4 regions of the Kocuria sp. NBRC 114282 genome follow, and region 3 is predicted to be linked to each of the others. Evidence: riboswitches for the same ligand, from Rfam matches in the RefSeq annotation. Region 3 holds a riboswitch; each other region holds the start of a gene.
The links. Region 3 has a riboswitch for S-adenosylmethionine ahead of metE (5-methyltetrahydropteroyltriglutamate--homocysteine S-methyltransferase). Riboswitches for the same ligand answer to the same signal wherever they lie in the genome.

Region 1 (7,447 bases), on a different contig from region 3:
TCACACCGGGCTCCACCGACATGAGGTTCTGCTCGACGATGCGCGCGACCGCGAACAGGGCGGCGATCGTCATGGCGAAGATCGCGGCGTTCTGCCCGAGCCTGGTCCCGATCACCGTCTCCGTCAGCGGGCCGAGGGCCGCCAGCAGGATGATGAACGGGATCGGCCGCACGAAGTTCACGATCAGGTTGATCGCGGTGTTCAGCGGGCGGTTCGCATAGATGCCGCCCGGACGCGTGACGTACAGCGCGACGCCGAAGACGAGGCCCAGGAACCCCGCGATGATCATGGTCACCACGACCATGTAGAGGGTCTCGCCGATGGACGTCAGCAGCTGAGGGCCGAGAACGGACCAGTTGGTCATGCCGACACCTCCTTCACGGTCGTGGCCTCTGCAAGCCGGGCGATCGTGTCCTCCACGGCCTGCGGCTCGCCCAGCAGCTCGACGGTCAGGGAGCCGAAGGACTGCTCCTGCAGCACCGACACCCCGCCGAACACGATCCTGAAGCCCACGCCGCGCTCAGCGGCGGCGCGGCTGAGCACCGTGCCGACATCGACGCCCTCGCGGATCTCCATGACCACCAGGCGGCCGTCGTGGCGCGCGCGCAGGTGCGCGAGCTCCTCGGCGTCCGGCTCGGCGTGGACGACGGTGGAGACGAAGCGACGGGTCGTGGGCGACTGCCCGGCCGAGAAGATCTGGGCCGTGGGGCCCATCTCGACCACGCGTCCGCTGTCCATGACCGCGACGCGATCGGCGATCGAGCGCACCACGTCCATCTCGTGGGTGATCAGCACGACCGTGATCCCGAACTCCCGGTTGGCCCGGCGCAGCAGCGCCAGCACCTCCTGGGTGGTCTCCGGGTCCAGTGCGGAGGTGGACTCGTCGGCCAGCAGGATCTTGGGGTTGGCAGCCAGCGCCCGGGCGATGCCCACGCGCTGCTTCTGCCCGCCCGAGAGCTGCTCGGGGTAGTTGCCCGCCCGCTCAGAGAGCCCGACGAACTCGAGCAGCTCCTTCACGCGCGCCCTGCGATCGGCCGCCGACCAGCCCGCCTGCTTCAGCGGGTACTCGACGTTGCCGGCCACGGAGCGCGACGTGAACAGGTTGAACTGCTGGAAGATCATGCCGATGTCGCGACGGATCGGGGCCAGCTGATTCTCGGTGCGGCCGTCGACCCGGCGGCCGTCGACCTCGACGACGCCGGAGGTCACCGGCTCCAGGCCGTTGATCAGGCGCACGAGCGTGGACTTGCCGGCACCCGAGTAGCCGATCACGCCGAAGATCTCGCCTCGGCGGATGTCGAGGGTGACATCGTCGACTGCGGTCACGTCCCGCTTGGTCCTGCCCTTGCCCGTGGTGAAGGACTTGGTGACGCCGTCGAAGCGCACGATCGCCTCGGTCTCGGGCCCGGGCCGACGCCGCTGCGTGTCAGCGGCCTCGGCCACCGGCTCGCTGCCGGGGTGGAACTGCTCGGCCGGGGTCACTTCTGGAGGTCCTCCTCGTAATCGGAGAGGACCTGCTCCAGCTCCTCCTGCGAGAGGTCCATGGTCACCGCGGTGCCCTTGCTGTCCTCCTTCTCGGCCTCCTCGACCTCCGGGGTGTGGAAGAGATCGGCGACCTTGTGGAGGGTCTCGTCGTCCTTGTTGGCCTCGGTGGTGGCGAACAGGTTCACGTACGGACGGGCGTTCTCGTTCTCGGCGCCGTCGGAGGCCAGGGCCGAATCGGGATCGATGTCGCCGCGGGCCAGGAAGTCGTTGTTGATGACGGAGCCGGCCACGGAGTCCAGAGACAGCACGGTCTGCTCGGCCGAGACCGGGGTGACGGAGACCTTCGAGGCCTCGGTGTCGATGTCCGACTCGGTCGGGGCGGTGGTGTCCGAGGTGAACTCGACCAGGCCGTTGGCCTGCAGCAGCAGCAGCGCGCGCGACTGGTTGATCGAGTCGTTGGGGATGGCGATCTCGTCGCCGTCCTGGATGTCCTCGAGCGACTCGTACTTGTTGGAGTACAGGCCCAGCGGGTAGATCGAGGTCGAGGCGATCGGGGTGATGCTCTCCCCGGAGCTGTTGTTGTAGTCCGCCAGGTACGCGATGTGCTGGAACCAGTTCATGTCGACGTCGCCGGAGACGGTCGCCGGGTTGACCTGGCTGTACTCGGAGAGCTCGACCAGCTCGACGGTGATGCCCTCCTCCTCGGCCTTCTCCACGAGGGCCTCGTTCACGGGGGTGGTGCCGACGACGCCGATCTTGATGACCCCGTCGTCGTAGGGGGCCTCATCGGAGTCGCCGCCGCCGCCGCAGCCGGCGAGGGTCAGGCCGAGGACTGTGGTCATGGCCAGGGCGGAGAGACGGTGTGCGCGCATGGGAGGGGTTGCCTTTCGTTCAGCGAGCTGTCCGATCCCATCGGGGTGACCGGCGGCGCTGAACGTCAGGCGTGCGCATCGATGCTGCGCACGAACCCAAATCCGTGCTTGCCGCGGTGCGGAACCGGAGCCGGATGGTCATCTGGGGCACCCCACCACGGTGAGAGGGTTGCCGTCCGGCCAGCCAGAGCTTCGCGCCGGATCTCGTCATCCGGCGCAGATCCTAGCATCTGAGTCCGGTGCGGGCGAGCCCCCCACGAGGCCTGGCACGGGCTCTGGCTCAGGCACCGACTGCACGTCGGCCGCGTCCCGGCTCATCGACGCCTCTGCCTCACCAGCTCATCAGCGCGGGAGCGAGCCCAGGCCTCGGCTGCCAGCACCGATTCGAGGCTCAGCTCGTCGACGGGCTCATGCTCCCGCACGACTTCGGCCACGAGCTCGACGATCTCCAGGAAGCGCAGGCGCCCGGCGTGGAAGGCCAGGACCGCCTGCTCGTTCGCGGCGTTGAACACGGCAGGGCCGGTGGGCCCTGAAGCCGCCGCCTCCTTGAGCAGACGCACCGCTGGGAAGGCCTCCTCATCCAGCGGCTCGAAGCTCCAGATCGCCGCCTGAGTCCAGTCGCACGGCGAGGCGGCGCCCGGGACCCGATGCGGCCAGCCGAGGCCCAGCGCGATCGGCAGGCGCATGTCCGGCGGGGAGGCCTGAGCCATGGTGGAGCCGTCCACGAACTGCACCATCGAGTGCACGACGGACTGCGGGTGCACCACCACGTCGATGCGCTCCAAGGGGATGTCGAAGAGCAGGTGGGCCTCGAGGACCTCGAGGGCCTTGTTGACCATGGTCGAGGAGTTCGTGGTCACCATCAGCCCCATGTCCCAGGTGGGATGGGCCAGGGCGTCCTGCGGGCGCACGTCCCGCAGGGAATCGCGCGAGCGCCCGCGGAAGGGTCCGCCGGAGGCCGTCAGCACGAGCCGATCGACCTCTGCCGACGCGCCGCTGCGCAGCGCCTGGGCCAGGGCTGAGTGCTCGGAGTCCACGGGGATCAGCGGGTCGTCGTGCGGGGAGGCCTGCGCGGCCCGGCGCACCAGCTCACCGCCGGCGATCAGCGACTCCTTGTTGGCCAGGGCCAGCAGCTTGCCGGCCTCCAGGGCGGCAAGGGTGGGGGCCAGCCCGATCGAGCCGGTGATGCCGTTGAGGACGAGATCGGCCTCCGGCGCTCGCGCCGCCTGCACGGCGGCCTTCGATCCCGCGAGGATCTGCGGGGAATAGTCCTCCCCCAGCGCCAGGACCCGCGAGGCGATCATGCGCTCGAGCAGCGCCGCGTCCTGGACATCGCCGGACGTCGCCACGAGCGGGGCCCGGGTCTCGACGGCCTGCTCCGCGAGCAGCTCGAGGTTCGACGAGCCGGCCGCCAGGGCCACCACCCGGAATGGGGCCTGCTGATCGGCCGACGCCGCGGCGGTGCGCACGACGTCGAGCGCCTGCGTGCCGATGGAGCCGGTCGAGCCCAGGATGCAGATGCGGCGCTGGGACTCGGCCCACAGGGGAGCCTCGGGGGCGGGACGCTGTTCGCTGGAGATCTCGGACATGGCTCCAGTATGCCGACCTGCCTCCAGCGCTGCCGGAGCGCGTTGGACGCGCCCCCCTTCCGCGCACGCCCCCTGGCCCGGAGGAGACGAAGCGCCCCGCCCCTCTCGACGAGGGACGGGGCGCTTGCAGGTGCTGCGGAACGCGTCGGCTCAGCGCTCGACGGCACCGCCGCGGCTGCCCTTGGTGAGGGCGCCGTAGATGAACAGCACGACGAGCGCGCCGATGATGGCGAGCACGATCGAGCCGATGGACAGGGTGCTGCCGGCCGGGTGCAGGCCCGGGATGACCATGGCGATCAGGCCGCCGACGAAGGCGCCGATGATGCCCAGGATGATGGTCATCACGATGCCGCCGCCCTGCTTGCCGGGCATGATGAGCTTGGCGATGGCGCCGGCGATGATGCCGAGAACCAGCCAGGCGATGATGGATCCGATCATGGTGCTTCTCCTCTTCTGGGACGCCAGTGCGACGTCCCTGAACTGGGGGTCGAGTGCTCAGACTGCTGAGCATCTCCTCGAGAGTAGCCCCTGAGCGGCTCGGGGGGAGCATCCTCGCCCCGAGCCGCTGAGGCGTCTCTCACACTTCTCTCAGATGCACTTGTGCATCGAATCGCCCCAGGTCAGCCCCGAGATGATCCGAGAGCCGCGCAGCTCAGTGATCGACCGGGGGCTCGGCCCCGACTCCCGTCATGGAGCGGACCTCCATCTCGGCCTGCTTCTCGCGGTTCTCGCGGCGGCGCTCCGTGAGCGAGCCGATGATGGCCAGCAGGAAGCCGACCGGGATCGAGACGATGCCCGGGTTGGTCAGCGGGAACCAGGCGAAGTCGGCGCTGGCGATCATTGAGGTCTCCGCCCCGGACATCACCGGGGAGAAGATGATCAGCACGACCGCGGTGATCAGGCCGCCGTACATGGACCACACCGCGCCGCGGGTGGTGAAGCGCTTCCAGTACAGCGAGAACAGGATCGTGGGCAGGTTCGCCGAGGCCGCGACCGCGAAGGCCAGGGCCACCAGGAAGGCGACGTTCTGCCCCTGCGCACCGATCCCGCCCAGGACGGCCACGACGCCGATCACGACCACGGTGATCTTGCCGACCCGCAGCTCCTCCTTGCCGGTGGCCTTGCCCTTCTTGAGCACGTTGCCGTAGATGTCGTGGGCGAACGACGCCGATGCCGTGATGGCCAGACCCGCCACGACCGCCAGGATCGTGGCGAAGGCGACGGCTGAGATGAACCCGAGCAGCAGGGATCCGCCGAGCTCGTAGGCCAGCAGCGGCGCCGCCGAGTTCACTCCGCCCGGAGCCGCCGCGATGCGGTCGGCGCCGATCAGGGCCGCGGCCGCATAGCCGAGCACCAGGGTGAAGAGGTAGAAGGTGCCGATCAGCACGATGGCCCAGACCACCGACTTGCGGGCCTCCTTGGCCGTGGGGACCGTGTAGAAGCGCATCAGCACGTGGGGCAGGCCCGCCGCGCCGAGCACCAGGGCCAGGCCGAGGGAGACGAAGTCGAGCTTGGTGACCTCGCTGAGCCCGTAGCGCAGCCCGGGCTCCAGGATCGCGTGGTCGCCTGCGGTGTCCACGGCTCCCCCGAGCAGGCCGGAGAAGCTGAAGCCGAACAGCGCCAGTGCCCACACCGTCATGACCGCCACGCCGGCGACCAGCAGGCAGGCCTTGATGATCTGCACCCACGTGGTGCCCTTCATGCCGCCGATCAGCACGTAGGCGATCATCAGGACGCCCACGGCCAGGATCACCACGGACTGCCCGGTGCGGGAGGTCACCCCCAGCAGCAGGGATACGAGCGCACCCGCGCCTGCCATCTGCGCCAGGAGGTAGAAGAGCGTGACGCTGAGAGTGGAGATCGACGCCGCCATGCGCACGGGGGTCTGGCGCAGGCGGAAGGACAGGACGTCCGCCATCGTGAACTTGCCCGTGTTGCGCAGCGGCTCGGCGATCAGCAGCAGAGCCACGAGCCAGGCCACGAAGAACCCGATCGAGTACAAGAAGCCGTCGTAGCCCTGCACGGCGATCGCGCCCACGATGCCGAGGAACGACGCCGCCGAGAGGTAGTCGCCGGCGATCGCCAGGCCGTTCTGGGTGCCGGTGAAGGAGCGGCCTCCGGCGAAGTAGTCGGCCGCGCTCTGCGTGGACTTCGAGGCGCGGATGACGACGACCAGGGTCACCGCCACGAAGGCCAGGAAGATCGACATGTTGATCCAGGGCGATCCGACCGTGCTCGAGGAGGTCTCCGCCAGGGAGATCTGGGGGCTCATGGGTTCAGGCCTCCTGTCCGGTGCTGCGGGAGCGGGAGGCGAAGTCGCCGGCCTCGAGATCGGCGCGGATGTCCTGCGCCTGGCTGTCGAGGTTCTTGTTCGCGAAGACCACGTAGGCCGCGGTGATGCCGAAGGTCGTCACGAACTGCAGCAGGCCCAGGATCACTCCGAGGTTCACGTTGCCGAGCACCTCGCGGCCCATGAAGGACGGCGCGTAGATGGACAGCAGGACGTAGAGGAAGAACCAGACGAGGAAGAACACGGTCATGGGGAACACGAAGCGGCGGTGCGTGCTGCGCAGGGACTGGAACTGAAGCGAAGCCTGGGCCGCCATGAAGTCCTCTGCCGTCGGCTCCGCGATGCGGGGCTGGTCGGTCACGGGGATCCTCTCGATGAAGAGTCGACGTGAGCTCTGTTACTCACAGGTGTGACACACACCATAATCAGCGATCTTCAAGGTTGAGGGCGCCACTCCGAGAAATGGCATCGAGTTGCCAAGACTTCCCCCGGCCGGCGCTCAGTCCAGGATCAGCACCAGGTCCACGAGGGCGTCCAGGAAGGCATCGACCTGGTTCTCCTCGTACACGTCCTGGCCGTAGGCGGGGTCGAACACCGCGCGGCGGATCATGTCGGCATCCGGGGCCTGCTGGCGATCGATCTCGGTGAGCACCGTCTCGCACAGCTCATCGACCTGTCGGGCGCTGTAGCCACGGGTCGAGGCCGACGACGGGGCGCGGAAGCGGTGTCCGCTCGGACGGCGGAGCCGGCCGTAGATCTGCTCGAGCCGTCGGTCCATGCCGTCGTCCCAGGCCTGGGGGCCGTCCTCCGCCTGACGGCGCCGGGCATGGGCTGCGGCCGCACGGTCCTCGAGCCGATCGATCGCCGCGTCGACCTCGGCGGGGATGTAGCCGCCGCGCTGACGCCGGAAGGTCGCGGTGCGCAGCGTCTCGGGCTCAGGAAGCACGCTGTCGTCGGGCTCGTCATCCCCGGGGCCCGAGCCGAGCAGCGGGAGCAGCAAGGCGTCGACGTCGGCGACGCGGTAGCCCCACGAGCGCGAGGCGACCCGCCCCAGGCCCTCCTGCGGCGCCTGTGCGCCTGCGGTCCCCTCGGCGTCAGGGGTGTCGGCTGCGGTGCTCATGACGGATCAGCCTCCTTGGCCGAGCCTGCCGACCGCGACCAGCAGCTCGAAGACCACGTAGCCCACCGGGATCGCGAAGAGGATCGAGTCG
Region 2 (7,447 bases), 600 kb from region 3:
GCACTTCGCCCGGAAGAACTACTTCTACCCGGACACGCCCAAGAACTTCCAGACCTCCCAGTACGACGAGCCCATCGCCTTCGACGGCCAGCTCACCGTCGAGCTGGAGGACGGCACGCCGTTCACCATCGAGATCGAGCGGGCCCACATGGAGGAGGACGCCGGCAAGCTGACCCACAAGGGCGGTGCCGGTCGCATCCAGGGCGCGGAGTTCTCGCTGGTCGACTACAACCGCGCTGGCGTGCCGCTGGTCGAGATCGTGACCCGCCCGATCGTCGGAGCCGGGGACCGCGCTCCGGAGCTCGGCAAGGCCTACGTCAAGGCGATCCGCGAGATCGTGAAGAACCTCGACATCTCGGATGCCCGCATGGAGCGCGGCAACGTGCGCTGCGATGCCAACGTCTCCCTGATGCCCAAGGGCACCACCGAGTTCGGCACGCGCTCGGAGACCAAGAACGTGAACTCCCTGCGCGCGGTCGAGCGCGCCGTGCGCTACGAGATCCAGCGCCATGCCGCGGTGCTCAAGGCCGGCGAGAAGATCGTCCAGGAGACCCGTCACTGGCACGAGGACACGCGCTCGACCACCTCGGGCCGTCCCAAGTCGGACGCCGATGACTACCGCTACTTCCCCGAGCCGGACCTGGTGCCCGTGTGCCCGGATCCCGCCTGGGTGGAGCAGCTGCGGGCCTCGCTGCCCGAGCCTCCGGCCCAGCGCCGCGCTCGCCTGAAGGAGGAGTGGGGCTACTCGGACGAGGAGTTCCGCGACGTCGTCAACGCAGGCGTGACCGAGGAGATCGCCGCCACCATCGAGGCCGGCGCCTCCAAGGCCGCTGCCCGCAAGTGGTGGATGGGCGAGATCGCTCGTCTGGCCAACAACGCGGGCGTGGAGATCGCGGATCTGGGCGTCACCCCGGAGCACGTGGCCGAGGTCGAGTCGCTGATCGGCGAGAAGACCATCAACGACAAGATCGCCAAGCAGGTCCTGGGCCACGTGGCCGAGGGCGAGGGCACCCCGGCGCAGATCGTGGAGGCCCGCGGCCTGGCCGTGGTCTCCGACGAGGGCGTGCTGATCTCCGCGATCGACGACGCCATGGCGCAGATGCCGGACGTCGTCGAGAAGGTCAAGGGCGGCAAGGTCCAGGCCGTGGGCGCTCTGATCGGTCCGGTCATGAAGGCCACCAAGGGCCAGGCGGACGCCGGCCGCGTCCGCGAGCTGATCCTGGAGAAGCTCGGGGTCTCCTGAGCCTTCTCGTGAAGCTCGATCGCGCCCGGGAGCCATGCTTCCGGGCGCGATCTGCACTCCGAGACGTGACGAGACACTGAAGGAGCACGGATGACCACGATCTGGAACTACCGCGGCGACCATCGGGCTCTGTGGGCGGTGATCGCCTCGATCGTCGCCTCCTACGTGCTGGCCATGCGCCTGGCCCGGTGGGGCGAGTCCTGGCAGTGGGTGCCCCTCGCGCTGCCGGTCGCCGTGCTGCTGATCTGGTTCTTCCTGGCCCGAGCGGGTGTGCGAGATCTGGGCTTCCCGGCGCGGGGTGATCGGAGCAGCCCCGCGGCCGGTCCGCTGGGCGGGGCTGTCGCCCTGCTCGCCGGTGCGGTGGGCGCGGGGCTGGTGGCCTACGGCGTGCTCGGCGGCGCAGGGGCGGCCGAGCTGCCCGGAATCGGAGCAGGGTCGAGCGGCCTGTTCGTCATGCCGGGGGGCAGGAGCGCGATCGCTGCGACGGCCGTGCTCGCAGCGTGCGCGGCAGCGGCGGCGGAGGTCGTCTTCCACGGGGCCCTGCTGCGCCTGGCCGCCTCGCGCTGGTCGCCGCGTGCGGCGGTGGCGGTGGCTGCGGGTCTGTCGGTCCTTGGCCTCCTGCCGCTGATGCTGACGCAGACCGAGGGAACCTGGTCGTGGCTGGCCGCCACCGCCTGCGCTGTGCTGGTCCCCAGCGTGGTGCTGGGATGGGCGGCGGTGCGCACCGGAGCGCTGTGGATGTCGCTGGGCTGGGCGGCAGGCGTCACCGGAGCGGGTGCGGCCGTTCTGCAGGGCTGGCCGACGCAGGCTGCTGACGCCTGGGCCGCTGCCGGTGCCGCAGCAGCCGCCGGCGTGCTGCTCATCCCCGTGGTCCTGCTCCTCGAGCGGGTCGGGCCCTCCCGCTCAAGCCGCCATGAGGTCTGAACGTCTGGAGTCTGCCGTCCCTGGCCAACGGGTGGTCTGAGAGGGCGCAGCCCTGCGGGTCAGGCCAGCCCCAGTCGCTCCAGGGCCCAGGCGTCCTCCCACGCGTTGTCGCGCCACTGCTGGGAGCGCCCGGAGGCGCCCCCGTGGCCGCCGGCCATCTCGATGCGCATGAGGATCTGCTCGCGCTTGTCCGGGTTCTCGTGGCGCAGCGCCGCCACCCACTTGGCGGGCTCCACGTAGAGCACGCGGGTGTCGTTCAGCGATGTCACCGCCAGGATCGGCGGGTAGTCGCGCGCGGCCACGTTCTCGTAGGGGGAGTAGGCCTTCATGGTCCGGTAGACCTCCGCGGAGTCGAGGGGATTGCCCCATTCCTCCCATTCGAGCGCGGTCAGCGGCAGCTCGGGCATGAGCATGGAGGTCAGCGGGTCCACGAACGGCACCGCGGCCACCGCACCGCAGTACAGCTCGGGGGCCAGGTTCAGCACAGCGCCGACCAGGAGTCCGCCGGCCGAGCCGCCCATCAGCACGACCCGGTCGGCGTCGATGTCCGAGCGCGCGCCCAGGTGCCGGGTCGCCGCGACGACGTCTGTAAAGGTGCGCCGCTTGTGCTCCTTCTTGCCGGACTCGTACCACTGCCGCCCGAGCTCGCCGCCGCCGCGCACGTGGGCGATGGCCCAGACCGCACCGCGGTCCAGCAGCGAGATCCGCGAGTACGAGAACGACGGATCCATGCTGATCTCGTACGAGCCGTAGGCGTAGACCACCGCGGGTGCCGGCTGCGCGGCGTCCCGGCGGCGGATGAGGGTGATCGGGATCCGCGTGCCGTCCTCGGCCTGGGCCCAGTCGCGCTCCACGCTGTAGTCGGCAGCCGAGTAGTCGCCCAGCACCGGCTGCTCGCGGCGCAGGACCGGCTCGGGCAGCTCGGTCCCCGGCGCATCCAGGATGAGGTCGAAGACGCGCCGCGGGATCACGAAGGACTCGGCGGTGAAGCGCAGGACGGGGGAGTCCGGCTCAGCGGCGGTGAGGGAGACAGCCGTGAGCTCGCCGGGCACCTCGAGGACATGGGGCTCGGCCTGGCTCTCCGTGCCGAGTCCCTTCAGCGGCAGGATGCGCAGCCCCGGCAGGATGTCCTCACGGACCTCGAGAACCAGGTGATGCTGTGTGGCGGCGAAGCCCAGCACGCGCAGCCCCTCCCTGGGTGCCACGATGTCGATGCCGGGCGGGAATCCGTCGCCGGACAGTCCCGCCGGCTCGCCGGGCAGGTCCGACAGCTCGATCAGGCTCAGGCGTCCATCCGGAGCCTGGCGATCGTGCTGGAGCAGGACGACGTCCCGGCCGTCGATCCGCACGGGCTCCGCCGAGGCGAGAACGCCGGCCCCGCGCGGCACGACCACCTGTGGGGCCTGCTCGCCGGCCTCCTCGATGCGCAGGATCGAGACCTCGGAGTACTCGGAGCACCCGGTCTCGAGCACGAGCCAGCGTCGGTCCGAGGAGAGCTCGGCCCCCAGCCACAGGCCGGGGTCGTCCTCCTGGGCGATGGTGATGTCCTGCTCGAGCGGGGTCCCGAGCACGTGCCGGCGCAGGCGCCAGGGCCGCCAGGAGTCGTCGACCTCGGTGTAGAAGACGGCGTCTCCGGCGGGCGAGAGGAAGGCGCCGTAGGAGGTCTCGGGGATCTCGTCGTCGAGCGTCCGGTCGGCTGCGAAGTCGTGGACGCGCACCGTGAAGCGCTCATCCCCGGTGGTGTCCTCGGCCCAGGCCATCCGGGTGCCGTCGTGGGTGATGTCGAAGGCGCCCAGCGACCAGAACTCGTGCGGCTGCGCGCGGGCGTTGGCGTCCAGGAGGGTCTGCTCGCCGGGCAGGGACTGACCTGCCACGATCTGCGGCGGCTCCCACCCCTCCTCAGCAGCCGGGACGCGGCACTGCACCGAGTGCTCCCCGCCCTCCACGGTGCGCGTGAAGTACCACCAGTCGCCGCGCCGCCACGGCACCGACAGGTCCGTCTCCTGCACGCGGGTCCGGACCTCCTGGAAGAGCCGCTCGCGCAGCGGGGCCAGCCGGGCGGTGGCGGACTCGGCGTAGGCGGTCTCGGCCTCCAGATGCGCGATGACCTCCGGGGACTCCTTGTCCCGCAGCCACTCGTACGGGTCCAGGAAGGCATCGCCGTGGAACTCGCGGACGTGGTCGCGACGCACGGCCGACGGGGGAGCGAGCGGAAGATCCGAGTTCTGGGAGGTCATGGCGCCCATCGTAAGAACCGGCGCCGACAGCATAGGCCGCTGCCGTCGTGCCCCTGGCCCACAATGGAGCCCATGACCGAACAGCGCTCCCAGGCCCCAGCCCAGCCGTCGTTCGGCTCCCAGAGAGCCGATCTGTGGCTGCAGATCCTGCTCGTGCTGGGCGTCTCGCTGGGGGCCAGCGCCCTCTGGTCGCTCCTCGACCTCGCCGAGACGCTGTCCACCAGCTCGATCGCCGAGTCGAAGGCCTCCATGAACGCGGCGCAGAGCGGCTTCCCCCTGTTCGACGTCCTGCGCCGCAGCCTCGGGATCCTCTTGGCTCTGGTCCCGCCGCTGCTGGCGCTCTATCTGCTGGCGGGCTCGGCCGGTCAGCTGCGCGGGCTGCTGCACCGGATCGGCCTGGACCGCCGGGCCCCGCTGGCGGATCTGGGCCTGGGGACGCTGCTCTTCGCCGTCATGGGACTGGGCACCCTGGCGCTGTACCAGGCGGGCCGCCAGCTCGGGATCACCGCCGAGATCGTCACGAATGCGGGCGGGACCTCCTGGTGGGAGGTGATCCTGCTGCTGGCCTCGGCGCTGCGGCACTCGCTCGTGGAGGAGATCATCGTCGTCGTGTTCCTGGCCGATCGCCTGCTGCGCGTGGGATGGACGTGGCCGGCCGTGCTGATCGGCTCGGCCCTTCTGCGCGGCAGCTACCACCTGTACCAGGGCGTCGGTCCGGCGCTGGGCAACGTGGTGATGGGACTGGTGTTCCTGTGGCTCTACCGCCGCACCGGACGCGTGATGCCGCTGATCATCGCGCACTTCCTGCTGGACGCCGTGGGCTTCCTGGCCGGGCCCCTGCTGTTCTGACAGCGGCCGCCACAGGACGCCGCACGCGGGTTTGCGCCGGAGCCGCGCTCGTCCGAGAATGGAAGGCAGGTCACGAGAGCCAGCGACAAGCCCCAGCTAGCTGGCCGGCAACCCTCCTTCCGCGGTGGGGTGCCCTGGGTGAGGACCGGGCCGGTGCGCAGACGCGCACACGGCAAGCGCGGGTCACGGCACCCGGTCCGACGGGTGCGTCGGACCTCGGTCCGCGGCCCCGGAAGACAAGGAGTCGCCGACATGTCCGCACAGCAGCCCACCCCCTCCGCCCCGCAGGGCTGGAGCTTCGAGACCCGTCAGATCCACGCCGGCCAGGAGCCCGATCCCGTCACCGGCGCCCGCGCGCTGCCGATCCAGCAGACCACCTCGTACGTCTTCCCGGACGCCGAGACCGCAGCCGGTCGCTTCGGGCTGAGCCAGGTCGGGCCCATCTACACCCGACTGACCAACCCCACCACCGAGGTCGTCGAGAACCGCATCGCCTCCCTGGAGGGCGGGACCGCGGCTGTCATGGTCGCCTCCGGTCAGGCGGCCACCACCTACGCGATCCTCAACGTGGCCGGGGCCGGCGATCACATCGTGGCCAGCCCGTCGCTGTACGGAGGGTCGTTCAACCTGTTCAAGCACACGCTGTCCCGGCTCGGAATCGAGACCACGTTCGTCTCCGATCCGGACGATCCCCAGGCCTGGCGCGACGCCGTCCAGCTCAATACGAAGGCCTTCTACGCGGAGTCCATCCCGAACCCCCGCAACGACGTCCTGGACCTGGAGACGGTCTCCGCGATCGCCCACGAGTCCGAGGTCCCGCTGATGGTCGACAACACCATCGCGACCCCCTACCTGCTGCGGCCGTTCGAGCACGGCGCGGACGTGGTGATCCACTCCGCCACCAAGTTCCTCGGCGGGCACGGAACCTCGGTCGGCGGGTTCATCGTGGACTCCGGGCGCTTCGACTACACCCGCTATCCGGATCGCTTCCCGGGCTTCACGGAGCCGGACGAGTCCTATCACGGCCTCGTGTTCGGCGAGGTCTTCGGGGAGAACGGGCCGTTCGGGGCCAACGTGTCCTTCGCGTTCAAGATCCGCACCCAGCTGCTGCGCGACATGGGCGCTGCCATCTCCCCGTTCAACGCCTTCCTGATCGAGCAGGGCATCGAGACGCTGTCGCTGCGCATGGAGCGCCACGTCGCCAACGCTCAGACGGTCGCCACCTGGCTGGAGGCCCACGAGGGCGTCGAAGCCGTGTCCTACGCCGGGCTCGAGTCCTCTCCGTGGCACGAGCGTGCGCAGAAGTACGTCCCCGGCGGCGCAGGTTCGATCCTCGGCTTCGTGCTCGACGGCGGCTCGGAGGCCGGCCAGGCCTTCGTGGACGCGCTGAGCCTGCACTCGAACGTCGCGAACATCGGTGACGTCCGCTCGCTGGTCATCCACCCGGCCTCCACCACGCACGCTCAGCTCTCCCCGGAGGAGCAGCTGGCCGCCGGCGTCGCCCCGGGGTTCGTGCGCCTGTCCGTGGGACTGGAGCACATCGACGACATCCTCGCGGACCTGGAGCTCGGCTTCGCCGCGGTCAAGGCGCGCGGCGCAGGGGGAGCGGTCTGAGGTGACCGCCATCCAGGGCACGACCGCGCGCTCGCAGCAGCCCTTCCGCACCGAGGGGCTGCTGCGCCGCGCCCGCATCGGCGACCTCGGGCTGGAATCCGGGGCCGTGCTACCCGATGTCGAGCTGGCCTACGAGACCTGGGGCGAGCTCGACGACCGCGCCTCCAACGCGGTGCTCGTCCCGCATGCGCTGACCGGAGACACCCATGTCACGCGCGGACGGGTCGCCGAGGACGCCACCTCCTTCGACCGTGTCTCCGCCGAGGCACCGGGCTGGTGGGACGGACTGGTCGGGCCCGGGCGGGCGATCGACACCGACCGCTTCTTCGTGGTCGCCATCAACATGCTCGGGGGCTGCTACGGCTCCACGGGTCCGTCGACCCTGATCCCGGAGGGCAGCCCGCGGGCCGGTCTTCCGTGGGGATCGGACTTCCCCGCGGTGACGATCCGCGACTCGGTGCGCGCCGAGCAGCGCCTGGCCGAGCAGCTGGGCATCGCGTCCTGGCGGCTGGTCGTCGGCGGTTCCATGGGCGGTGCGCGGGCCCTCGAGTGGGCCGCCACGTTCCCCGAGCAGGTGCGC
Region 3 (7,447 bases):
TGATCGCCGAGAGCCAGAACTCACCCTCGCCGTAGGCCCGCGTGGACAGGGCGTTGAGCCCGAAGACGATCAGCAGGAACAGCGCCGACCAGACCCAGGCGGGGACGTCGGGGAGCCAGTAGCGCATGACCAGGGCGGCCGCCACGAGCTCCGCGGCCAGGGTGATGGCCCAGTTGAACCAGTAGTTCCAGCCGATCGCGAAGCCGAAGGACGGCGAGACGTAGCGCGCCGCGTGATCGCCGAAGGATCCGGAGGTGGGACGCCAGGCGGACATCTCGCCCAGGGACTGCATGAGCAGGAAGACCATGAGCCCGATCGCTATGTAGGCCACGAGCGCACCACCGGGCCCGGCCGTGGCGATCGAGTTGCCGGAGGCCACGAACAGCCCGGTGCCGATCGCACCGCCCATGGCGATCATGGTCATGTGCCGGGTCTTGAGGCTGCGGCGCAGGCCCTCGCCCTCGGACCGCGCCGAGGCGGGGTCCAGTCTGGTGCTCTGTGTGGACACGGTCAGTCACTTCCGACGTCGGGGATCGAACGGCGCCGCGACGGGCATCGATCAGTGGCGCCTGCATGCACGACGAGGCGCAGCACGCCCAAGGGGTCTGCCAGATGCTATCCGACACGGCGGGCGAGCCCGGTCCGCGCGCGGGACGGTGACGCAGCGGATGGTGACAGATCGGCACCCCATCAGGGCTGATGGGGTGCCGATCTGTCACCATCCCGAGCGCCTGTCCTCGCACGGGCGAGGCGGCGTCAGTCGATCAGGTCGCGCAGCTCGATCGTGTTCTCGCGGCCCGGGCCCACGCCGATCGCGGAGAACCGGGTGCCGGACATGGACTCGAGGGTCAGGACGTAGTCGCGCGCATTGGCCGGCAGGTCCTCGAGGGTCTGGGCCTGCGAGATGTCCTCCGACCAGCCGGGGAACATCTCGTAGATCGGCTTGGCGTGGTGGAACTCGGTCTGCGTCATGGGCATCTCGTCGTGGCGCACGCCGTCGACGTCGTAGGCCACGCACACCGGGATCTCCTCGAGCCCGGTGAGGACGTCGAGCTTGGTCACGAAGTAGTCCGTGAAGCCGTTGATCCGCGAGGCGTGACGCGCCATCACGGCGTCGTACCAGCCGGTGCGGCGCGGGCGCCCGGTGTTCACGCCGAACTCGCCGCCCACGGTGCGCAGCCGCTCCCCGGACTCGTCGAACAGCTCGGTGGGGAACGGACCGGCACCCACGCGGGTCGTGTACGCCTTGATGATGCCGATCGAGCGGGTCAGGCGCGTGGGCCCGATGCCCGCGCCCACGCAAGCGCCGCCGGTGGTGGGGTTCGACGAGGTCACGAACGGGTACGTGCCGTGATCGACGTCCAGGAAGGTGGCCTGCCCGCCCTCGAGCAGGACGGTCTCGTCGCGGTCCAGGGCGTCGTTGAGCAGGCGCGTGGAGTCCACGATCATGGGCGCCATGCGCTCGGCGTAGCCCATGAAGTAGTCCACGATCTCGTCGTTCTCGAACGCGCGGCGGTTGTAGACCTTGAGCAGCAGCTCGTTCTTCTGCCGCAGGGCGCCCTCGATCTTCTGGCGCAGGATCGACTCGTCCAGGATGTCCTGCGCGCGCAGGCCCAGGCGCCCGATCTTGTCCATGTAGGCGGGCCCGATCCCGCGACCGGTGGTGCCGATCGCGCGCTTGCCCAGGAACCGCTCGGTGACCTGGTCGAGGGTCTGGTGGTACGGGGCCACCAGGTGCGCATTGGCCGAGACGCGCAGCTTGGAGGTGTCCGCGCCGCGGGCCTCGAGGCCGTCGATCTCCTCGAACAGCGCCTGCGGGTTGACCACCACGCCGTTGCCGATCACGGGGGTGGCCCGCGGGGAGAGGATGCCTGCGGGGAGCAGCTTGAGCTCGAACTTGTCGCCGCCCACCACCACGGTGTGCCCGGCGTTGTTGCCGCCGTTCGGCTTCACGACGTAGTCCGCGCGGCCGCCGAGGATGTCCGTGGCCTTGCCCTTGCCCTCATCGCCCCACTGGGCTCCGACGATCGAGATGGCTGGCATGCGACTGCTCTCCTGACTGGGCCCGCACGAGGTCTGGATGCTGCGCCACGCGCCTTGTGGAGGCCATGGTGGATCGCGCGCCACGGGCCGGGGGCGCGACGGTCCGGGGCGATCCTATCGCGCGCCCCTCCCTGGCGGCCGTGGCAGATCTCGGGGGTTGACAAGCAGGGCCGCCTGGGGTGGTATCTATCTCGCTATCTATCCAGAGCGACCGAGAGACCTGGCTCGTCGACGTCGCAGCAACCATCCCCGCGGATCTTGCGGGGACCGGTGCTCCCGCCAGGACCGATGGAGCGTCTTCTCAGACTTCCGTGGTCCACCGGACCCGTGCCTTTCCGCGCATCGTCAGCGCCGGCACGGGCCTCCGTGCGCACCCCGTGGTCTGCCCTCCATCGGGCATCCACGGAAAGGCGAACACGGAATGCCCGATCACCACCCCGCAGCACCGCGCTCGGATCGTCCCCCGGAGACGGGGGCGCCGTCGCACCGCAAGCCGGTGCCCGCGCTGTCCTACGAGCTCTACCCGCCGCGCAGCGCAGCCAGCACCGAGTCCCTCCTGCAGACCATCGAGGCCCTGGCGCCCACGGTGCCGGACTACGTCTCGGTCACCGCGGCGGTCGATCCGCAGCGCCGCGTCCAGTCCATGGCGCTGCTGTCCCACCTGATCTTCGAGACCCCGCTGCGCCCCCTAGCCCACGTGCTGTGCACGGGAGTCACGGAGACGCAGCTGCGCGAGCTGATCCACGAGCTGCTGGACCTGGGCGTGCGCGGCGTCCTGGCCCTGCGCGGGGACCGGGATCCGGCCGTCGAGCCCGGCCCTGAGGAGCTGCCCTTCGCCCGGCATCTGGTGGACCTGATCCGCTCGGTCGAGCGCGGCCGAGCCGCCCAGCTGTGCGCCGGCAACGTCTCGATCGGCGTGGCCGCCTATCCGATCAAGCACCCCGAGTCGACCTCCGTGCACCAGGACCTCGAGGTGCTACTGGCCAAGCAGCGCGCCGGCGCCGACTTCGCGATCACTCAGCTCTACCCCGAGGCCGACGACTACGCGGCCTTCGTGTCCCGGGCTCGTCGCGCCGGAGTGGAGCTGCCGATCATCCCCGGGATCATGCCGGTCACGAGCCTGCGCCGGTACCTGCGCATCTGCGACCTGGCCGGCCTGGAGCCGGACCCGCTGCTGGCCCACGAGCTCGAGACGGCCGACTCGGACGCCGAGCGCCACCGGATCGGCGTCCGCTCTGCCGTGCACAGCGCACGCGCTGCCTTGGATTCCGGGGCTCCCGGGCTGCACCTCTACACGTTCAACCAGCACGAGGCCGCCCTGGACGTCCTGGAGCAGCTCGATTTGCCCCGCCCCACCCCTTCAGCCGGACTCGCCGGCCTCATCCCCGCATCCCAGCCCGCCGACGGGCGCCCCATCCGCACCTATGAGGAGACCGCAGTGACCATCTCGAACGACGCCCAGCCCGCCGCCTTCCCGACCGCCACGATCCTGGGCTACCCCCGCATCGGCCCGAACCGCGAGCTCAAGCGCGCGCTCGAGTCGCACTGGGCCGGACGCAGCGACCTGGAGCAGCTCGAGTCCTCCGCCGCCGAGCTGCGTGCCTCCACCGCCGAGCGCCTCGAGGGGCTGGGCCTGGAGCAGGCCTCGGCCGTGCCCGGCTCCTACGCGCTCTACGACCACGTGCTCGACACCCTGATCGCCGTCGGCGCGGTGCCGACGCGCTTCGGCGACCTGCGCACCGAGGCCGGAACCGTGGACCGCTCCGGGGAGTTCGTGCTGGCCCGCGGCGACGACGCCCGGCAGCCGCTCGAGATGACCAAGTGGTTCGACACCAACTACCACTACCTGGTGCCCGAGATCGGCGCGCAGACGCAGTTCGCCGCAGCGCCCGGCCGCCTGCTGGAGCAGCTGGCCGAGGCCTCCGAGCAGGGCCGGAGCCTGCGCCCCGTGCTCGTGGGCCCGGTGACCTTCCTGGCCCTGGCCAAGGACGACGGCACCGCAGCCGAGCCCATCGAGCCCCTGGATCGTCTCGAGGAGCTGCTGCCGGTCTACGGCGAGATCCTCGCAGCACTCAAGGATGCCGGCGCCGAGTGGGTGCAGATCGACGAGCCCGCCCTGGTCGCGGACCACTCCCGCCTCTCGCAGCAGGACCTGCGCGCGGCGATCGAGCGCGCGGCCGGATACCTGGGCGGGCTCGACGAGCGCCCCCAGCTGCTGCTCACCTCCCCCTACGGCGATGCGGGCGAGCTGCTCGGCGCGCTGACCGGCTCGGGTGCCGAGGCCGTGCACGTGGACCTCGTCCGCGGCGGTCTCACCGACGACCAGCTCGGCCTGTTCACTTCGGCAGACGCCCCGGTGCTCGTGGCCGGAGTCGTCAACGGGCGCAACGTCTGGCGCACCGACCTCTCCGCCGCACTCAAGCGGCTCGAGGGCTTCCGCGACGCAGGCGCCCGGGTCTCCGTGGCCACGTCGAACTCGCTGATCCACGTCCCGCACACCCTCGAGGCCGAGCCCGAGCTCGACTCCGAGATCCGGTCCTGGCTGGCCTTCGCCGACGAGAAGGTCCGCGAGGTCGCCGTCCTGGCACGCGGGCTCGCCGAGGGCCGCGGGGCCGTGGCCGCCGAGCTGCAGGAGGCCGACGAGGCCCGCCGCACCCGCGCTGCGGCCCCGGGTGTGCGCATCGACGAGGTCCGCGGCCGCACTGCCTCCCTCACCGAGGCCGACTCGCAGCGCGGCACCGCCGAGCAGCGTCGCGCAGCCCAGGCGGAGCGCTCGTTCGGCAGCGGCCGCCTTCCAGTGCTGCCCACCACCACGATCGGGTCCTTCCCCCAGACCGGGGAGGTCCGCCGCGCCCGCGCCGATCACCGCGCCGGACGGATCGACGACGCCGCCTACGACGGCTTCCTGCGCGAGGAGATCTCCCGGGTCATCGCCCTGCAGGACGAGCTCGGCCTGGACGTGCTGGTGCACGGCGAGCCGGAGCGCAACGACATGGTCCAGTACTTCGCCGAGCACTTCGACGGCTTCGCGACGACGGCCAACGGCTGGGTGCAGTCCTACGGCTCCCGAGCCACGCGTCCGTCGATCCTGTGGGGCGATGTCTCGCGCGAGGGCGAGGGGCTGCGCGGCGAGGCCTTCACGGTCCCGTGGATCACCTGGGCGCAGCAGCAGACCGACAAGCCGGTCAAGGGCATGCTCACCGGACCCGTCACCATCCTGGCCTGGTCGTTCGTGCGCGACGACCAGCCACTGGCCGAGACCGCCGATCAGGTGGCCCTGGCCCTGCGCGATGAGATCGCCGACCTCGAGGATGCCGGCATCGGCATCATCCAGGTCGACGAGCCGGCCCTGCGCGAGCTGCTGCCCCTGCGCCGAGCCGATCGCAGCGCCTACCTGGACTGGTCGGTCGAGTCCTTCCGCCGGGCGACCTCCTCGGTCGACGACGCCACGCAGATCCACACGCACCTGTGCTACTCGGAGTTCGGCGAGGTCATCGCCGGCGTAGACGCGCTGAACGCCGATGTCACGAGCATCGAGGCGGCCCGTTCGCGCATGGAGGTGCTGGCCGACGTCCGCGCGGTCGGCTTCGAGCGCGGGCTCGGCCCCGGCGTGTGGGACATCCACTCCCCGCGCGTGCCCAGCACCGACGAGATCGAGTCGCTGCTCATCCAGGCACTCGAGCACGTCAGCTCCGAGCTGCTGTGGGTCAACCCCGACTGCGGCTTGAAGACCCGCGGCTACGACGAGACCCGCACCTCGCTCGAGCACCTGGTCGAGGCCACTGCCCGCGTGCGCGAGAGCCTGGCGGCCAGTCAGGCCGCCTCCGTCGAGACGGCTGAGGCCTCCGAGGTCTGATCAGCCGTCCGGGCCTTCGCTGCTCGGCGACGACGGACGGCGCGGCCGCACCCCTGTTGCAGGGAGTGCGGCCGCGCCGTTCGCCATCAGGCCGTCGCCGGGGTCGACGTCAGCTCTGGAGCTGCTCGGCCGCCGTCGGGTCGGAGTCGTTGAGGAGCTTCTGGATGCGCTGGGCCTCGTCGAGCTCGCCGATGGCCGCTGCCGCCTGGCCCAGAGCTGACAGAGCGCGCAGGAAGCCGCGGTTGGGCGCGTGGCTGTACGGCACCGGGCCGTGGCCCTTCCAGCCGCTGGCGCGCAGGGCGTCGAGACCGCGGTGGTAGCCCACTCGGGCGTAGGCGTAGCCCTCGAGCGTCCGGCCGTCGGCCAGCGCCTCCTCGGCCAGGATCGCCCAGGGCAATTGCTCCTTGGGGAAGGCCGGCGCCAGGTCCTCGGCCTCGTCGCCGGCGTCGAAGCGCGCGACCATCTCCGCGTTCTCCTGCAGCAGGGTGGGATCGGGCTCGCCCAGCAGGTTCTTGCCGATGCTCGACATCGGTGCTCCTCTCGTCGTGCGTGCCCCGGGCTCCCCGGGACGCTCTGCTCCCAGCCTAGGCGTGGTGGCACCACGCCCGCTCGGCCGCTGAGATCATGCTTCCGTGCGGCCCGGCATCCCCTGAAGAGCAGGGGATGCCGGGCCGCAGCGCGGGTTGCGCGGATCAGGCCGCGCGAGAGGTCACTCGACCGTGACGGACTTGGCCAGGTTGCGCGGCTGGTCGACGTCGTAGCCCTTGGCCTCGGCCATGGCGGAGGCGAAGATCTGCAGCGGCACGGTGGCCAGCAGCGGCTGGAGCAGCGTGGGCGACTGCGGGATGCGGATCACGTGGTTGGCGTAGTCCTCGACCGAGGTGTCGCCCTCCTCCGCGATCACGATGGTCTCGGCACCGCGGGCGCGGATCTCCTGGATATTGGAGACGACCTTGGAGTGCAGCGAGTCGCGGCCGCGCGGGGACGGCACGATCACGAAGACCTTCTGGCCCGGCTCGATCAGGGCGATCGGACCGTGCTTCAGCTCGCCGGCGGCGAAGCCCTCGGCGTGGATGTAGGCGATCTCCTTGAGCTTGAGCGCGCCCTCCATGGCCACCGGGAAGCCGACGTGGCGGCCCAGGAACAGCACCGAGGTGGTCTCCGCGAAGTCCTTGCCGAGCTGGCGGATCTGGGACTCGTCGTCGATGACGGCCTGGACCTTCTCCGGCATGGCCTGGAGCTCCTCCAGGACGTCCTGGATCTCGTCGGCGAACATGTTGCCGCGCAGCTGCGCCAGGTACAGGCCCAGCAGGTAGGCGGCGGTGATCTGCGCCAGGAACGCCTTGGTGGAGGCGACCGCGATCTCCGGGCCGGCGTGCGTGTACAGCGAGGCGTCCGCCGCACGCGGGATGGAGGATCCGTTGGTGTTGCAGATCGCCAGGACCTTGGCGCCCTGCTCCGAGGCGTGGCGCATGGCCATGAGGGTGTCCATGGTCTCGCCGGACTGCGACAGCGCGACGACCAGGGTCTTCTCGTTGACGATGGGGT
Region 4 (7,447 bases), on a different contig from region 3:
TGTTCATGGCCGGGTTCTCGGAGGCCATCAGCGTGGCCGTCGTCCTGGTCCCCGTGTATCTGAGCCTCAACGCCGTGGTGCTGGCGGTGGGCTGGTGGCAGATCGCCCGCTCGCAGGAGATCGGATTCGCGCAGTGGTGGCATGCGGCGCTGAGCCAGCACTCCTCGCCCTGGGCGGCGGTCGCCGTGGCTGCACTGGTGTTCCCCAAGCTGGCGCTGGGCCTGTCCGGCTTCGAGACCGGGGTCTCCGTGATGCCTCTGGTGCGCACCTCGCGGGGCTTGCGGGGCCGCGTGGAGGGCACCCGACGACTGCTCACGACCGCTGCGCTGATCATGGCCGGGTTCCTGCTGACCTCGTCGCTGGTGTGCACGATCCTGATCCCGGCCGGGGACTTCGAGCCCGGCGGCGCTGCCAACGGGCGGGCCCTGGCCTACCTGGCGCACAGCCTGCTGGGCGAGACCTTCGGGTCGGTCTACGACCTGTCGACGGTGCTGATCCTGTGGTTCGCGGGCGCCTCGGCGATGGCCGGTCTGCTCAACCTCATCCCGCGCTACCTGCCGCGCTACGGCATGGCGCCCGAGTGGACCCGCGCTCCGCGGCCGCTGGTGCTCACGATCCTGGCTGCCGCCCTGGTCGTCACGGCGGTCTTCCGCGCCGACGTGGATGCGCAGGGCGGGGCCTACGCGACCGGGGTGCTGGTACTGATGCTCTCGGCCTCCTTCGCCTCGACCCTGTCGGCCGGAAAGCGGGGGCACCGACGCGCCGCCGTGGGATTCGCGGCGATCACCGTGGTGATCGCCTACACGACCGCCGACAACATGATCAGCCGCCCCGATGGCCTCCACGTGGCCCTCGTGTTCATCGCGGCCCTGCTGGCGGCGTCGTTCGCCTCGCGGGTCTGGCGGGCCTCGGAGCTGCGGATCCGCAGCATCGATTTCGACGAGACCTCCCAGGACTGGCTGCGCAGCTGCCGCGGCCGCACGGTGCGGCTGATCGCGCACCGGCCGCGCACCCAGCTGGGCGCAGCAGGGGCCCAGGCCCAGCAGCTCCTGCTCAGCGACCCCGACCTGGCCGAAAAGCTGCGCGACGAGCGCGAATGGCATCGTCTTCCCTCGGCCGACGGCGTCCTGTTCGTGGAGGTGACCCTGCGCGATCCATCGGACTTCGAGGACCGGCTGCGCGTGAGCGCCCACGAGATCGACGGCCACCGCGTCCTGCGCGCCGAGGGCTCGTCGGTGCCCACCTGCCTGGCCGGCGTGGCCCTGGCCGTCCGGGACCGGACGGGGCGGCCGTCGCACCTCTACCTCGAGTGGTCCGACGGCTCGCCCCTGGTCAACTCCCTGCGCTTCCTGCTCCTCGGCCGCGGTCAGACGGCGACGGCGGTGCACGAGGTCCTGCGCCGGGCGGTGCCGCGCAAGCAGGACCGCCCGTTCGTGCACGTGACCTGAGGCTCCGCGCAAGCAATGGGGCCGTCCGTGACGGACGCGATCTCCTCGTCCGAGTGGGGTTCGACGAGCGTGCGTGCTGGCAGAGGCCCTCGGACGGGCCTCTGCTCATCGGCCGAGCCGGCGACTCAGCCCTGCGACAGATCCCGCGACGGGGTGTCCGCCGTGGACGGCTTGCCCACGTAGGCCCCGCGGTACTTGGCCGCCGGGTGGGTGTCGAGCACCTTGGTCTGCCCGGCGCCGTAGACGTTCTCGCGCAGGGTGGGCCCGTCGTAGTCCGTGCGGTAGCGGCCGCGCTTCTGCAGCTCCGGGACCACGTGCTCCACGAAGTCCTCGAACGAGCCCGGGGACACGTGGTAGGCCAGGTTGATCCCGTCCAGCCCGCCCTCGTCGATCCAGGTCTCGAGCTGATCGGCCACGGTCTGCGGGGAGCCCACGACCACGTCGCCCATGCCGCCGATCGCGCAGTGGCGGGCGATCTCCTCGCGGGTCCACTGCTTGGCCCCGTCCTGCATGGTGAACGGAGTGAGGAAGGACTGGATGGCCTCGGTCTTGACATAGTTCAGGACCTCGTCCTCCTGGAACTTGGACAGATCCAGCCCGGACCAGCCGCCGATGATGGCCTGCGAGGCCTCCAGGCTGGCATAGCTCTGGTACTCGCGGTACTTGGCCTGGGCCTTCTCGTCGGTCTCGTCGACCACGACGGAGAGCATCGCGTAGATCTTCACGTCGTTCCGATCGCGCCCCTCGGCCTCGACCTTGTCGCGGATCCGGTCGGTCATGTGCCGGGTGAGGTCCGGGCGCAGGGCGCCGATGAACACGGCCTCTGCGTGCTTGCCGGCGAAGGCCTGACCGCGCGAGGACGCTCCGGCCTGGAAGATCAGCGGCGTGCGCTGCGGGCTGGGCTCGGTGAGCGCCGCACCAGGCACCGTGAAGTGCTTGCCCTGGTGCTGGATCGGGTGGACCTTGGCCGGATCGGCGTAGATCCCGCGCTCCACGTCCTTCACGACGGCGTCGTCCTCCCAGGAGCCCTCCCACAGCTTGTAGCAGACGTCGAGGAACTCCTCGGCGAGCTCGTAGCGCTCGTCGTGCTCGATCTGCGTGGGCAGGCCCTGGTTCTCGGCGGCCGAGGGCAGGTAGGAGGTCACCACGTTGAAGCCCACGCGCCCGCGGGTCAGATGATCCAGCGTCGCGTACTTGCGGGCCAGCGTGTACGGCTGCTCGTAGGTGACCGCACTGGTCACGCCGAAGCCGAGGTTCTTCGTCACCGCGGCCATGGCGGAGATCTGCATGAACGGATCGTTGACCGGGACCTGCGCGCCGCCGGCGATCGAGGGGGCGGCCGAGTTGCGGTAGATGTCGTAGATGCCGACCACATCGGCCAGGAACAGGGCGTCGAAGCGGCCCCGCTCGAGCACCTGGGCCAGGTTCGTCCAGTACTCGATCGTGTTGTATTCCGTGGCCCGCGAGCGCGGGTGGCGCCACAGCCCGAAGCTCTGGTGATCCACGCAGGTCATGTCGAAGGCGTTCAGGGAGATCCGCTTGGCCATAGAAGGCTGCTCCTGAGAAGACAGACCCGCGCCCCGTGCGCCGCTCATGCCGCGGCCAACCTGCGGGTCCAGCGCGTGCGTGCGCCGTACTTGCCGCACGCGGTCTAGCGAGCGGCCCGATCCTCACCTGGGGCACCCCGCTACGGGAGAGGGTTGCCGTCCGGCCAGCCAGGGCTGTGGGCCGGAACTCTTGATCGTGTGAGCGTCATCCTATGCACACCTGAGGCGACGGTGCGAAGCCCGTGCCGCGCGTTGCCCCGCTCGTCCTCCGATTTGCTGTCTCCCCGGACCAGGGCATTGAATGACCCCCGGTTCCCATCCGGAGCGGTACGAGAGACCTGGCTCGTCGACGCCGCAGCAACCAGTGCCGTCCATCCGCGGCACGAGGTGCTAATGCCAGGACCGATGGAGTGATGTGATGATCTCTGCACCCCCGTCCGCCCTGAGCACGGTCGATGCCGCCGCCCTGACCTTCGACCGGGTCGGCAAGTCCTTCCCGTCTTCCGGGGGCCGCCGGCGCGACGTCCTGGCCGATGTCAGCTTCGAGGTCCGCCCCGGGGAGATCGTCTCCGTGCTGGGCCCGTCGGGCTGCGGCAAGTCCACCCTGCTGCGCGCGGTGGCCGGTCTCGGCACGGCCACGGCCGGCCGGGTCCTGATCGACGACGCGCCCGTGCGCGGCCTGGACCCCCGCTGTGCGGTGGGCTTCCAGGAGCCGCGGCTGCTGCCGTGGCGCACCGTGGCCCGCAACGTGGCGCTCGGACTGCCGCGCGGCGTGCGCGGCCGCGAGGCCGAGCAGCGGGTGGCCCACCTGCTCGAGCTGGTCGGGCTGTCCAGGCATGCGGAGGATCGCCCGTCGGAGATCTCCGGAGGCATGGCGCAGCGGGCCTCGCTGGCTCGGGCGCTGGCGCGCAACCCGCAGGTGCTGCTGCTCGACGAGCCGTTCGGCGCGCTCGACGCACTGACGCGCCTGAAGATGCAGGACCTGCTGCTGGAGATCCACGCCGCCGATCCCACGACGGTCCTGCTGGTCACCCACGACGTCGAGGAGGCCCTGGTGCTCTCCGACCGCGTGGTCGTGCTCGGGACGCCGCCGGAGGGCGGGCCGGCGGGCATCCAGGAGATCCTCACGGTGGACTCGCCCCGCCCGCGCCACCGCGATGATCCCGAGCTGACGGGTGCCCGCAGGCACCTGCTCGGCCTGCTGGGCGTGGAGGCATGAGCGGGCTGACGCGTCGTCGCCTGCTGGGCCTGGCCGCCGTCGGGGCCGCCGCCGCGCCCCTGTCCGGGTGCGTCATGGAGGGCGAGGGCCCGGGCCGCGGCATGGCCTCCGGCTCGGACACCGAGATCTACCTGGACTACGCGACCTACAACCCGCTGTCGCTGATCATCCGCGAGAAGGGCTGGCTGGAGACCGTCGCCGCCGAGGGCGGCCAGGAGGTCCACTGGACGTTCTCGGCCGGGTCCAACAAGGCCAACGAGTTCCTGCGCGGCGGGGCGATCGACATCGGCTCGACCGCGGGCTCGGCCGCGCTGCTGGCGCGCACCAACCGCTCCCCCATCCGCGCGATCGACATCTGCTCCCAGCCGGAGTGGGCAGCACTCGTGCGCACCGCGGACTCGCCCCTGCGCTCGGTCGAGGATCTGCGCGGCAGGTCGGTGGCGGCCACCAAGGGCACGGATCCCTACTTCTTCCTGCTGCAGGCGCTATCAGCGGCGGATATGGGCTTCGACGAGACCACCGTGGTCAACCTCCAGCACGCCGACGGCCGCTCCGCCCTGACCAGCGGGCAGGTGGACGCCTGGTCCGGGCTCGACCCGATCATGGCCGGCGCCGAGCAGGACGGGGCGGTGCTGTTCCAGCGCGACCTGGCCTTCAACACCTACTGCTTCCTCAACGCTCGCGAGCTGTTCCTGGAGATCAACCCGCGCGGGGCCCAGATGGTCGTGGACGTCTACGCCCACGCCCGCGCCTGGGCGCTGGAGAACCCCCAGGAGGGCATCGCGATCCTGGCCGAGGCCTCCGAGATCGAGACGACGACGGCCGAGCGGGTCTGGGAGCGCACGCACCTTGACATCGACCCGGTCCCCGGCGACGACCAGCTCGAGGTCCTCGAGCGCATCGCCCCGATCCTCGTGGAGACCGGTGACGTCCCCGACTTGGAGACCGTCCAGAAGGCCATCGACACCATCCTCGACGCGCGGTTCGCGCAGGAGGCCAGCGCCCAGCGCGCGGCCGAGATCATCGAAGGGCACAGCGCATGAGCGTCACGACCACCTCCGCACCAGCCTCCGAGGCTCCGGAGCCCGCGGGCTCCGACCGTCCCGGCTCCCAGCGTCCGGACTCGCAGCGCTCGGTCCGCACCCCCGCCCCGCGGGGCTCCATCCTGCGCAGCCCCTGGGCCCGGGTCGGCCTGGGACTGCTGCTGCCGGTGGCACTGCTCGCGCTGTGGCAGCTGCTGTCCACGAACGGCACGTTCTCCCCGGTGCAGCTGCCGCGTCCCCTGGCGGTCCTGCAGGCCGGTGGCGAGCTGCTGACCGACGGGGCGCTGTGGACCCACATCGGGATCTCGACCCAGCGCGTGGTCGTCGGATTCGTGATCGGCTCGCTGCTCGGGCTGGCCGTGGGCTCCCTGATCGGGCTCTCCCCCTGGGCCAGCGCCCTGGGCTCGCCGCTGATCGGGGCGCTGCGCGCGGTGCCGTCGCTGGCGTGGGTGCCGCTGCTGCTGCTGTGGATCGGGATCGGCGAGAACTCCAAGGTGACCCTGGTGGCCATCGGCGCGTTCTTCCCCGTGTTCACCACGGTCTCGACCGCTCTGCGGGAGGTCGACCGCCATCTCGTGGAGGCCGCCCGATCCTTCGGCTTCTCCGGTCTGCGCCTGCTGCTGACCGTCCAGCTGCCGGCGGTCATGCCCTCTGTGATCTCCGGCCTGCGTCTGGCCCTGGCCCAGGCCTGGCTGTTCCTGGTGGCCGCCGAGCTGCTCGGCTCCTCGATGGGCCTGGGCTTCCTGCTCACCGACTCCCAGAACAACGGGCGCACCGACCGCCTGCTGCTGGCCATCGTCCTGCTGGCGATCCTGGGCAAGCTCACCGACGCCCTGCTCGGGCTGTTCGAGCGCTGGGCCCAGGCCCGCTGGGGCGCGGTGCGCCGGACCTGAGACCCTGGAAGCCGTCCTCGACCCGTTCCGAGAACCCGCCCGCAGCCGCGGGCACCCCGCAAGGAGCACCAGTATGAGCGCACCGCAGTCCTACTCCGATCCCCTGGCCCCCACGCCGAATCCCGCGCGGATCTCCGATGAGGCGCGCGTGGCCTTCTGGGCCGAGCAGGCCTCCCGCCTGGACTGGGCGCAGCCGTGGCACACGACGCACCGCTTCGCCAAGCCGCAGCGGATCGGCACCGACGACGACGGCAGCCCCACCTACTCGGTGCCCGAGATCGCCTGGTTCGAGGGCGGCAAGCTCAACGTCGCCGTCAACTGCGTGGACCGCCATGTGGAGGCCGGGCGCGGCTCGCACGTGGCCCTGCACTTCGAGGGCGAGCCCGGCGACCGCCAGACCTGGACCTACGCCGACCTGCAGAAGGCCGTGGCCCGGGCTGCGAACGCGCTGGAGTCGCTGGGCGTGGTCCAGGGCGATCGCGTGGTGATCTACCTGCCGGTGATCCCGGAGACCGTGATCATCACGCTGGCCTGCGCCCGGATCGGGGCGGTGCACTCACTGGTCTTCGGAGGCTTCTCCGCCGAGGCGCTGCGCTTCCGCGTCGAGGACACCGGCGCCAAGGTGCTGGTCACCACCGACGGGCAGAACCGCCGCGGCAAGGTGGTGCCGGTCAAGGCCCAGGCAGATGAAGCGTGTGCCGGCACCAACGCGATCGAGCACGTGCTCGTGGTGCGCCGGACCTCCCGGCCCGGCAACGCGAAGCTGCCGGTCGGCAAGCGCGGGGCGCGCTCCAAGGACCAGATGGAGCTGCCCTGGACCCAGGGCCGGGACCTGTGGTGGCACGAGCTGCTCGAGTCGGTCTCCGACGTCCACGAGGCGCAGGCCTTCGACGCCGAGACGCCGCTGTTCATCATCTACACCTCCGGTACCACGGGCCGCCCCAAGGGCCTGGTGCACACCATGGGCGGCTACCTGGTCCAGGCCGCCTACACGCACGCGCTGCTCTTCGACCTGCTGCCGGATGCCCCGGACGAGCACGGCGTGCTGCGCCCGCAGGAGCTCTCCGCCGTCAACGACCCCGCCAAGGTGGACGCGACCGTCCACTGGTGCACCGCCGACCTCGCCTGGGTCACCGCGCACACCTACGAGATCTACGGGCCCCTGGTCAACGGCGTCACCGAGGTCATCTACGAGGGCACGCCGAGCACCCCGGACTTCGGCCGGCACTTCGACATCATCGAGCGCTACGGCGTCACGACCTACTACACCGCCCCCACGCTGATCCGCTCGCTCATG

Region 1: another riboswitch for S-adenosylmethionine. It lies ahead of QSJ40_RS10355 (MetQ/NlpA family ABC transporter substrate-binding protein); the one in region 3 lies ahead of metE (5-methyltetrahydropteroyltriglutamate--homocysteine S-methyltransferase).
Region 2: another riboswitch for S-adenosylmethionine. It lies ahead of QSJ40_RS03575 (bifunctional o-acetylhomoserine/o-acetylserine sulfhydrylase); the one in region 3 lies ahead of metE (5-methyltetrahydropteroyltriglutamate--homocysteine S-methyltransferase).
Region 4: another riboswitch for S-adenosylmethionine. It lies ahead of QSJ40_RS11370 (ABC transporter ATP-binding protein); the one in region 3 lies ahead of metE (5-methyltetrahydropteroyltriglutamate--homocysteine S-methyltransferase).

What each region holds. Positions count from the first base shown of each region.
Region 1 covers NZ_BSQO01000006.1:31,137-38,583, reverse strand. Annotated here, with positions in the region: gene QSJ40_RS10365 (methionine ABC transporter permease) at 1-364, opposite strand, end outside; gene QSJ40_RS10360 (methionine ABC transporter ATP-binding protein) at 361-1,443, opposite strand; gene QSJ40_RS10355 (MetQ/NlpA family ABC transporter substrate-binding protein) at 1,479-2,357, opposite strand; SAM riboswitch class IV at 2,457-2,569, opposite strand; gene dxr (1-deoxy-D-xylulose-5-phosphate reductoisomerase) at 2,672-3,946, opposite strand; gene QSJ40_RS10345 (GlsB/YeaQ/YmgE family stress response membrane protein) at 4,097-4,384, opposite strand; gene QSJ40_RS10340 (monocarboxylic acid transporter) at 4,599-6,218, opposite strand; gene QSJ40_RS10335 (DUF485 domain-containing protein) at 6,223-6,552, opposite strand; gene QSJ40_RS10330 (DivIVA domain-containing protein) at 6,736-7,356, opposite strand; gene QSJ40_RS10325 (phosphatidate cytidylyltransferase) at 7,363-7,447, opposite strand, start outside.
Region 2 covers NZ_BSQO01000001.1:785,663-793,109, forward strand. Annotated here, with positions in the region: gene gatB (Asp-tRNA(Asn)/Glu-tRNA(Gln) amidotransferase subunit GatB) at 1-1,243, shown strand, start outside; gene QSJ40_RS03560 (CPBP family glutamic-type intramembrane protease) at 1,334-2,167, shown strand; gene QSJ40_RS03565 (S9 family peptidase) at 2,227-4,404, opposite strand; gene QSJ40_RS03570 (CPBP family intramembrane glutamic endopeptidase) at 4,468-5,253, shown strand; SAM riboswitch class IV at 5,322-5,438, shown strand; gene QSJ40_RS03575 (bifunctional o-acetylhomoserine/o-acetylserine sulfhydrylase) at 5,506-6,867, shown strand; gene metX (homoserine O-acetyltransferase MetX) at 6,869-7,447, shown strand, end outside.
Region 3 covers NZ_BSQO01000001.1:189,589-197,035, reverse strand. Annotated here, with positions in the region: gene QSJ40_RS00945 (amino acid permease) at 1-424, opposite strand, end outside; gene QSJ40_RS00940 (adenylosuccinate synthase) at 757-2,043, opposite strand; SAM riboswitch class I at 2,239-2,338, shown strand; gene metE (5-methyltetrahydropteroyltriglutamate--homocysteine S-methyltransferase) at 2,465-5,899, shown strand; gene QSJ40_RS00925 (DUF3151 domain-containing protein) at 6,009-6,428, opposite strand; gene glmS (glutamine--fructose-6-phosphate transaminase (isomerizing)) at 6,609-7,447, opposite strand, start outside.
Region 4 covers NZ_BSQO01000008.1:39,489-46,935, reverse strand. Annotated here, with positions in the region: gene QSJ40_RS11380 (APC family permease) at 1-1,448, shown strand, start outside; gene QSJ40_RS11375 (LLM class flavin-dependent oxidoreductase) at 1,574-2,995, opposite strand; SAM riboswitch class IV at 3,077-3,191, opposite strand; SAM riboswitch class I at 3,308-3,415, shown strand; gene QSJ40_RS11370 (ABC transporter ATP-binding protein) at 3,414-4,214, shown strand; gene QSJ40_RS11365 (aliphatic sulfonate ABC transporter substrate-binding protein) at 4,211-5,257, shown strand; gene QSJ40_RS11360 (ABC transporter permease) at 5,254-6,150, shown strand; gene QSJ40_RS11355 (AMP-binding protein) at 6,224-7,447, shown strand, end outside.